DNA from 2 places in the Leptospira neocaledonica genome. Region 2 is predicted to be linked to the other one. Evidence: riboswitches for the same ligand, from Rfam matches in the RefSeq annotation. Region 2 holds a riboswitch; the other holds the start of a gene.
The links. Region 2 has a riboswitch for cobalamin ahead of CH365_RS02330 (CbtB domain-containing protein). Riboswitches for the same ligand answer to the same signal wherever they lie in the genome.

Region 1: linked by a shared signal. The riboswitch ahead of CH365_RS10245 (TonB-dependent receptor plug domain-containing protein) and the one ahead of CH365_RS02330 (CbtB domain-containing protein) in region 2 are both predicted to bind cobalamin.

The regions. Positions count from the first base shown of each region.
Region 1 covers NZ_NPEA01000005.1:217,404-221,266, forward strand. Annotated here, with positions in the region: gene lsa26 (surface adhesion protein Lsa26) at 1-512, opposite strand, end outside; cobalamin riboswitch at 888-1,057, shown strand; gene CH365_RS10245 (TonB-dependent receptor plug domain-containing protein) at 1,083-3,185, shown strand; gene CH365_RS10250 (YncE family protein) at 3,185-3,863, shown strand, end outside.
Region 2 covers NZ_NPEA01000001.1:508,126-511,988, forward strand. Annotated here, with positions in the region: gene CH365_RS02315 (two-component system sensor histidine kinase NtrB) at 1-207, shown strand, start outside; gene CH365_RS02320 (Crp/Fnr family transcriptional regulator) at 251-934, opposite strand; gene CH365_RS02325 (SDR family NAD(P)-dependent oxidoreductase) at 1,027-1,881, shown strand; cobalamin riboswitch at 1,957-2,140, shown strand; gene CH365_RS02330 (CbtB domain-containing protein) at 2,279-2,461, shown strand; gene CH365_RS02335 (CbtA family protein) at 2,452-3,267, shown strand; gene CH365_RS02340 (CbiX/SirB N-terminal domain-containing protein) at 3,264-3,863, shown strand, end outside.

The DNA of each region.
Region 1 (3,863 bases), on a different contig from region 2:
GTTCCCACCATGGTTCCCTTATATTCTAAACTTAGAATACGGCCGGTAACGGAAAAATTTCTTTTTCCTCCTGTTTTCGTTTTGCTTACGATTTTATCAGGAAGGCCTTTCGGAAGCGACCTCTCTTGTAGTTGAGCTCCAACGACTTCGTAATCGGAAGACAATGCTACAGGTTCGAATCTGTGGATTCTATATTGGACTAAAATTTCTTGGTTTAAATTTTTGCTTAAGAAGTTCACAACATCCGCGTTTTCAGGACGAACGCTGAATTCTATCTTTTGTTTAGTAGGAGTATAACATTCGTCCTTCAGCTCATCGCAGGTTTCGGAATCGGTTATAGTATAAACTTCTAAAAGACCTTCATAGGATTCGAAAATGACCCCTCTGCTTTCAAATTGGATCAATTTTGCAACCGTCCAACCTTCGGAATACGTTCCGGCCGCGGATAAGGATGAGGTAGTTAAAAGAAAGATTCCTAATAAAAGAAATCTTAAGGATGGAATTCGTTTCATTCGAGTTCGGTGCTCCCTGTTATGTAGGTAGACCCGAAGGGATTTCCCTTTGGGTCACGAATTCGTGAATCCTTTCCGGTTTTTATCTTACATCAAGAAAATATTTCTTTCTATTCTTGAAAAATCCTCCTGTAGGAACTCCTACAGGACGGGTCTTCGTTACTCTGCGTCTTTGCGCCTCTGCGTGAAAAAAATCTAAGGGAAGAGGCGATATGTCAACGCGAGTCTTTCACTTACAAAATCCGCCAGGGATGTGAAGGGCGCGAAGCGTCGTAAGCGTAAGCGAAGGACGAGGACGAATGTCCGAGCCCGGAGCAGCCCGGTCTTGCGTAAGCAAGAGGCGGCCAAACCTTTTTCAGATTGCCCCTCCGACTTGGGTTGGGAACCTGGTCTTGCAAGTAGATCTGAAAAGGGAATCCGGTGAAAATCCGGAGCTGTACCCGCAGCTGTAAACGCCAAAATGGTCTGACAAAACCACTGTCGAAAGACGGGAAGGGTCCGAACCGGGCGTGAGTCAGAAAACCTATCAGAGCTGCTTTCAATACTTTGGCTTTCGGGAGTTAAGGCCTCATGAACAAAAGACCCAAACGATTCGGTAAGATCCTTCATCTAGGGCTCTTTTTAGTTTCCGTCCAAATATTTTCCCAAGAGAACCAAAAGACGGAAACTTCCGCTGTAAAAGTGGTGGGAAAGACCAGCTCAAACTCGCAACCTGAAAATTTCAGAAAGAACCCAACTGGTTTCCAGACTTCCATCGATCTGGACCAATACAATGCACGTTATACGAACCTTCCGGACGTTTTAGAAAGAGAAGCTGGTGTCAGGATCAGAAGATACGGAGGATTAGGTTCTTATTCTACTCTTTCACTTCGAGGAACGAATCCGAATCAAACCAGGATCTTTATAGACGGAGTTCCTTTTAATAATGCCCAAGGAGGAGAAGTAAACCTCGCGGATCTTCCCTTCGACAATCTACAAAGTATAGAAGTTTATAGAAGTGGTGCACCTGTAGGATTTTCTGGATCCGCAATCGGAGGAAGTGTAAATTTAGTTACTAGAACCGGAGGAGGCCCCCCTAAAACTCGTGTTAATATAGGCGCGGGAAGTTTTAATACCGGGAAGAGTAGCGTAACGCATACCGGGACTTATGGCGGGATCGGGACGAGCGTATTCTTATTGGGAGAAAAATCGGACCAAAATTTTTCCTATTTAAATAATCATGGGACCTTACTCGTCAATCCATTGGATGATACGATTGATAGAAGAAGGAATGCTCAGTACGAAAGAACTTCCGGCATGATTGGACTCAGCGGAGACATTGGTGCTACCAAAATCAAATTTTGGAATGATCTAAATTATAGATTTCATGGAATTCCTGGACCTGCAAGTAACCAAACCCAACAAGTTCATCGCAGATATCTCAGAAATACTTCTTCTCTAGGAACGGATACAAAAGGTTTGTTCGACGGGTTATTGAGGTTGGAAACTAGGGCTTTCACTTCGTTTACAAATGACGATCTATTCGATCCTAAATCGGAATTCTCCAAGGGGACACCTAATTCTACGGCTTTTATGGGACAGTCAGGATTCCAGATCACTCCTACACTCTATTTATTAGAATATTATCAAATTTTAAAATTTCATGCGGGGATAGAAAGGGAAACATTCGAAAGATCCAGAAGTACACCTCAAAATATAGATCTAAAATACGAGCCTGGAAAGACTAGGACTTACACTACTTTTCAGGTGGAGGACGAGTTCCGATTTTTTGATGGTAAATTAGTTTTGACTCCGGGAGTTTCTTGGGATTCTTACAGAGATAAATTCCAATCTGACGAGCCTTGGTACAGAAAACAGGATCCATTTGCTTCTGCCACTAAAACTACTGAATTTTCGAATCCTAAGACGGGACTTCTCTGGAGGTTTTGGGAAAAAGAAAATTATTCTTTAGAATTCAAATCTAATATCGCTAGACAATATAGGATTCCTAGTTTTTTGGAACTTTTCGGCGAAGTCGGAACAATCATCGCGAACGATTCTCTCAAGCCTGAAAGAAGTGAAAACGCGGATGCTGGTATTACCGGAAAATATAAAAACGGAGAATTTAAATCGAATATTACGATTTCTTACTTTAGGAAAAGGATCAAGGATATGATTCTTTTTATTCCGAATTCACAGTTCACCTTGAGACCGGAGAATGTGGACTCTGCGAGGATTGATGGAGCCGAAGTCTCTCATAAGACCGAATACAAGGGTTGGAAATTTTTATTAGACTATACATACCAAGAAGCGATCAATACTTCTCCTGCACCTTATCTGAACGGAAAATATCTTCCTCTTAGACCGAAACATGAAATTTCAGGAACCGTCGCTTACAGAGGGAAATTCTGGGAGCTTGGTTTCGAAGGTGTATATGTAGGGGCGGTCTTCAAAGACAGGACAAATGAGTATGTGAATTACCAGCCTGCTCGACAGATTTGGAATGCATATCTCACACTCGTACTGTATTCTTCTCCGGAAGAAGAAGATCCTGCAAAAAAAGGGGAAAAAACTCCCAAAGAACTGCTCTTAAGTATAGATCTTAGGAATATGGGAGATAAAAGAGTGGAGGATATTGTAGGCTATCCTCTTCCGGGAAGAAATTGGTTTATCACCTTAAGCGGGAGGTTTTAGTGAGATATAGATTTCCCTCTATTCTTCCGGCTTTGTTTATCTTCTTTTACTTCTGCGGAGATATAGAAAGGCCTCCTTTATATACTTTATTCTTAACTCCTAATCTTCCGAATAATATCGGAGTTGTTACTACAGACTTTGCAAGTGGGGGAAGGTTTAAGGTATTAAATCCGGAACTTCTACTTTCCTATCCTGGGCTGACGCCTATCCATTCGGATGCAGTGGCCAGATTCGGGAACGATAAAGTATATATTCTAAATCGTTTAAATAGGGATAGTATCCAAGTTTTAGATCCGAATTTCGGGTTCCAAACGGTGGCCGAATGGTCCATGGGCTCCGGGACCAATCCGGCGGATATTGCGATTGTCGGGCAGAACAAAGCCTATGTATCACTTTATGGTTCTAGAATATTAAGGATTATTCATCCTTTAACGGGAGCAAACCTAGGCCAGATCGATTTGGGCGGTTATTCCGAGCCGAGTGCGATTCCGGACAATCTTCCCGAAATGTCCGGAATGCAGATGGTGGGCACGAGTCTTTTTGTAGTATTACAAAGATTGGATCGAAATGACCCGAGCGGATATTTTCCTCCTGGTCCTTGGGGTTCGCTACTTCTAGAAATAGATACTGTAACGGATTCTATTATTTCCACTTATACATTTCCTGTTCCGAATCCGG
Region 2 (3,863 bases):
ATTATAGATAGCGGAACTGGGATAGATCGAAAAACAATTCGTAAAATATTTGATCCTTTTTTCACAACAAAAGAGCCGGGAAAAGGAACAGGTTTAGGACTTTCTATCGTATATGGAATTTTAGAAAATCATAAAGGAAAGATCAAAGTAGAAAGTGAACTTGGGTCAGGTACAAAATTTTCCCTTTATTTCCCTGCATTGGAATAGGAGAATTTCAAACATTCTTCCGTTTCTAAATTTTGTAAGAAGTTTATTTTTGTTCCTTCCAAATCCTATTTCGGATCCTACTTAAAGACACTGGGGTAATCCCTAAAAAAGAAGCGATATAATGTTGCGGAATACGATTTGCAATATCCTGTTGCTCTTTGATCAAATTTAAATACCTTTGTTCCGGACTATCCCTGATTCTCGACAAAAACAAGTTCATATAAGTATCAAACCGTTCAGCTACGTATTCCAATAAAAAATCCCGGACCTCCGCATTTTCTCTATAGATAATTTCAGCATCTTCTCCGCTTAAGATTAATAATTCCGTTGGCTCTATACTTTCCACACTCAAGTGGCTGTCTCTATAAGTACCTCTATAACTATGAATAGATGTGATCGCTCTATTCTCGGGAAAAAATGCGATCGTTATATCCCTGCCCTTATCTTCGAATCTTAATCTCAAACATCCTTTTTTAACGATGAATATATTTTTAGTATAAACTCCTCTTTTGATGAGCACGGTTTTTGCCGGGACCTTCTTTTCCTTTAACATGGAGGTATAACGGTCCCAATTTTTTTCCAAACTTGGGATCTTCTTCTTTAGATTTTCCAGAAAAGGTATGTCCTGCATTATTTTGGCCTTGGATTCTCCCGTATTCAGTATCATAGGAATGAAAAGGCAAGATTTGTTTTGGGACCAAACCGGGAATTTAAGATTTTGGAACAAGTTCTCGAATTCTTTATTTAAAAAGTTTCGAATTAGATTGAATAGTTTCCTAAAAAGGGAAACCTTGCCCGCATCGAAGAGAATTTTTAAATATGTCATTTAGCAGATACAAAGGTAAAAAAGTATTTATAACAGGCGGCTCCGCAGGCATAGGCAAAGGAATTGCCATGGAATTAGCTAGGGCTGGAGCAAGTGTAATCGTTTCAGCCAGAGGAAAGTCTAACTTAGAAAAAACAGTCCAGGAATTGAAGGCTGTAGGAACTCCAACGGCTATCTTCGGATTCGCAGTTTTGGATGTTTCAGATAAAAAGGCCCTTGAAAAAGAAGCCAAAAAGGCAATCCAAACCTTAGGAGGACTAGACCTCCTAATTTGTAGTAGCGGTTTTGCAAAAGCAGGAGAAGCTTCCGATCTGGACGACGAAGTTTATAGAAATCTAATGGATGTGAACTACTTTGGTCACGTGAATAGTGCACTTGCATTTAGGGATCATTTTGCTAAACAAAAAAGCGGAGAGATCGTATTCTTAGCCTCTACATTGGCATTCTTTTCGATCTACGGATATGGGGCTTATTCGGCAAGTAAGTTTGCTATCGTAGGTTTTGCACAAGGTTTTCGCCAAGAAATGATGCTTCATGGTGTGAAGGTGAAATTATTTCTTCCTCCTACTACAGACACTCCCGGTTTGGAAAAAGAGAATACAGATAAACCTGAATTGAGTAAGGAAATAGAAATGGGATCCGCATTAAATAGAGTGCATTCGATTGATTCAGTAGCGAAGGCAATTTTAAAATGGATCCCGAATACTAAATTTGTCGGATACACAGGTTGGGATTCATGGCTTCAATATTTTTTATTTAGACATTTTCCCGAATTCAGTATTAAACTTACCGATTCCGAATTAAAAGCGGCTCAGTCCAGACTAAATAAGAAAAAACAAAAAGTATAAGCAGCGACTATATATTTTTATTCGATCCGAAAATAAAATACTATACAAAATGGCGCAGCTAAATAGATCCTAAAATCTCAGTCTATTTTTGTAGGAACATAGATGGTCTCATCTATGGGAAGACGGTGCAATTCCGTCACGGTACCCGCCGCTGTAAGAGGGACGAAAGGCACAAGATGTCACTGGGTGTAAAACCTGGGAAGACGTGCCGAGTAGGTTGATCTCGAGTCAGAAAACGACCTTACAAAAATCCTGAAGCTACGTGACCCAGTCTCGGATGTAAGACGATTACGTAACTAAACTCAATAATTTTGCTTATACGATGCTTCGGCGCGATCTTTTGCGTTCGAATATCGTTTATATCTTGTTAGGTGAAGATCTCTTAGGAGGGATTTTTATGCGCTCGATTTCCGTTTCGAAGGATTTTTCGGGAGCCAAAGTATGGCTTCGAGGTTCCGTTTTAGCTTTAACCGTGTTCCTTGCATTTTCTACGATCTATGCAGTAGGTCTTGAACCTATGGTGTATTTGCACGATACTTTTCACGATATAAGACATTCTACGGGTTTTCCATGCCATTAAGATCAGGATTTTCTGATCTTTTAAGGACCGGGTTATTATCCGGTCTGGTATCTGGTCTGGTTTTGGGAATTTTAGTTTGTGTTTGGAATCTTCCTCTGATCCTAGAAGCGGAGAAGTTTGAATCCAAATCGATATCTGAAAATTCAGATAAAGCCGAAACGCATGTACACTCACACGGGCATGGAGAAATCCATTCTCATACAAATATGCAGTCCACCCTGTCTGAAAAAACTGAGAATGATGGACTATGGCAAAAGAGGAACCTTGGAACAATCATCGGCTCTGCTCTATTAGGAATTTCTTTTGGAATCTTGCTCTCGGTTTGGCTGATCTTATTCCCTCCTAACGGATTTTTAGAAAGTCCCAACTTTTCCAAAGCGGTCCTCTTAAGTATTTTGTTTACGTTCGGAGGATTTTTAATCTTCTTCGGGATCCCGTTCTTAGGACTTCCTCCTGAGTTGCCAGGTAGAGCCTCGGGTGCATACGATTATCCAAAAAGACAGGCCTGGTGGTATCTCTGTGTAGGCTCCAGTTTAGCAGGTGTTTTAGTAGCTCGGGTCCTTCTAAATTATTTAAGAATTCATAATGTATTAAAATGGACTATGGCGGCGGCGACGGCTCTATTTTTTATAGGGCTTCCCTTCTATCTCGGAGTCCCTAAAATTTCCGAGGATTTTTCCGCTCCAGAAGAGATAAGAATTCAATTCGAATATGTAAGTTTACTCACAAATCTGATTTTCTGGTTTTTATTATCTTCCTTATTTTTTCTTCTCTGGAAACCCCGGCAGGTATTGGGATTCGAATGAAACCTAAATTTGCGGTATTGGTGCTGGGTCATGGAAGCAGGGAAGAAAATTCCAATATGGAATTCGTTTCCCTAGTGGAGGCGTATTCACTTACCCGCCCAGATTTAAAAATTGCCTATGCCCATGTGGAACTTGCAAAACCGGATCTGGAAACCGCATTAAGAGAACTTAGCCAAGAACATTCTAATATTATAATATTTCCCCTATTTTTATACACATCCGGTCATATCAAAAATGATATTCCGATCATACTCGATAGAATTAAAGCAGAGTTTCCGGGGCATTCTTTCAAAATAGCGAATAGTTTAGGCATTCATTCTAAGATGATATCCTTACTTAGAAAACGTGCAGAAGAATTTATACCTTTAAATAAAGAACAGGCCTCTAAAACCGGAGTGATTATCGTAAACAGAGGTTCTTCCGATCCGGATGCAAACGGAGATTTTTATAAAACGGTTCGATTATTCCAAGAAGGAAATCATTTCTCCTTTGTTCTTCCTTCCTTCATAGGGATCACCAGCCCTCTGCTTCCAGATACCTTGGAGATGGCTTCCAAGTTACGACCGGAAAAACTTCTGGTGGTCCCCTACTTTTTA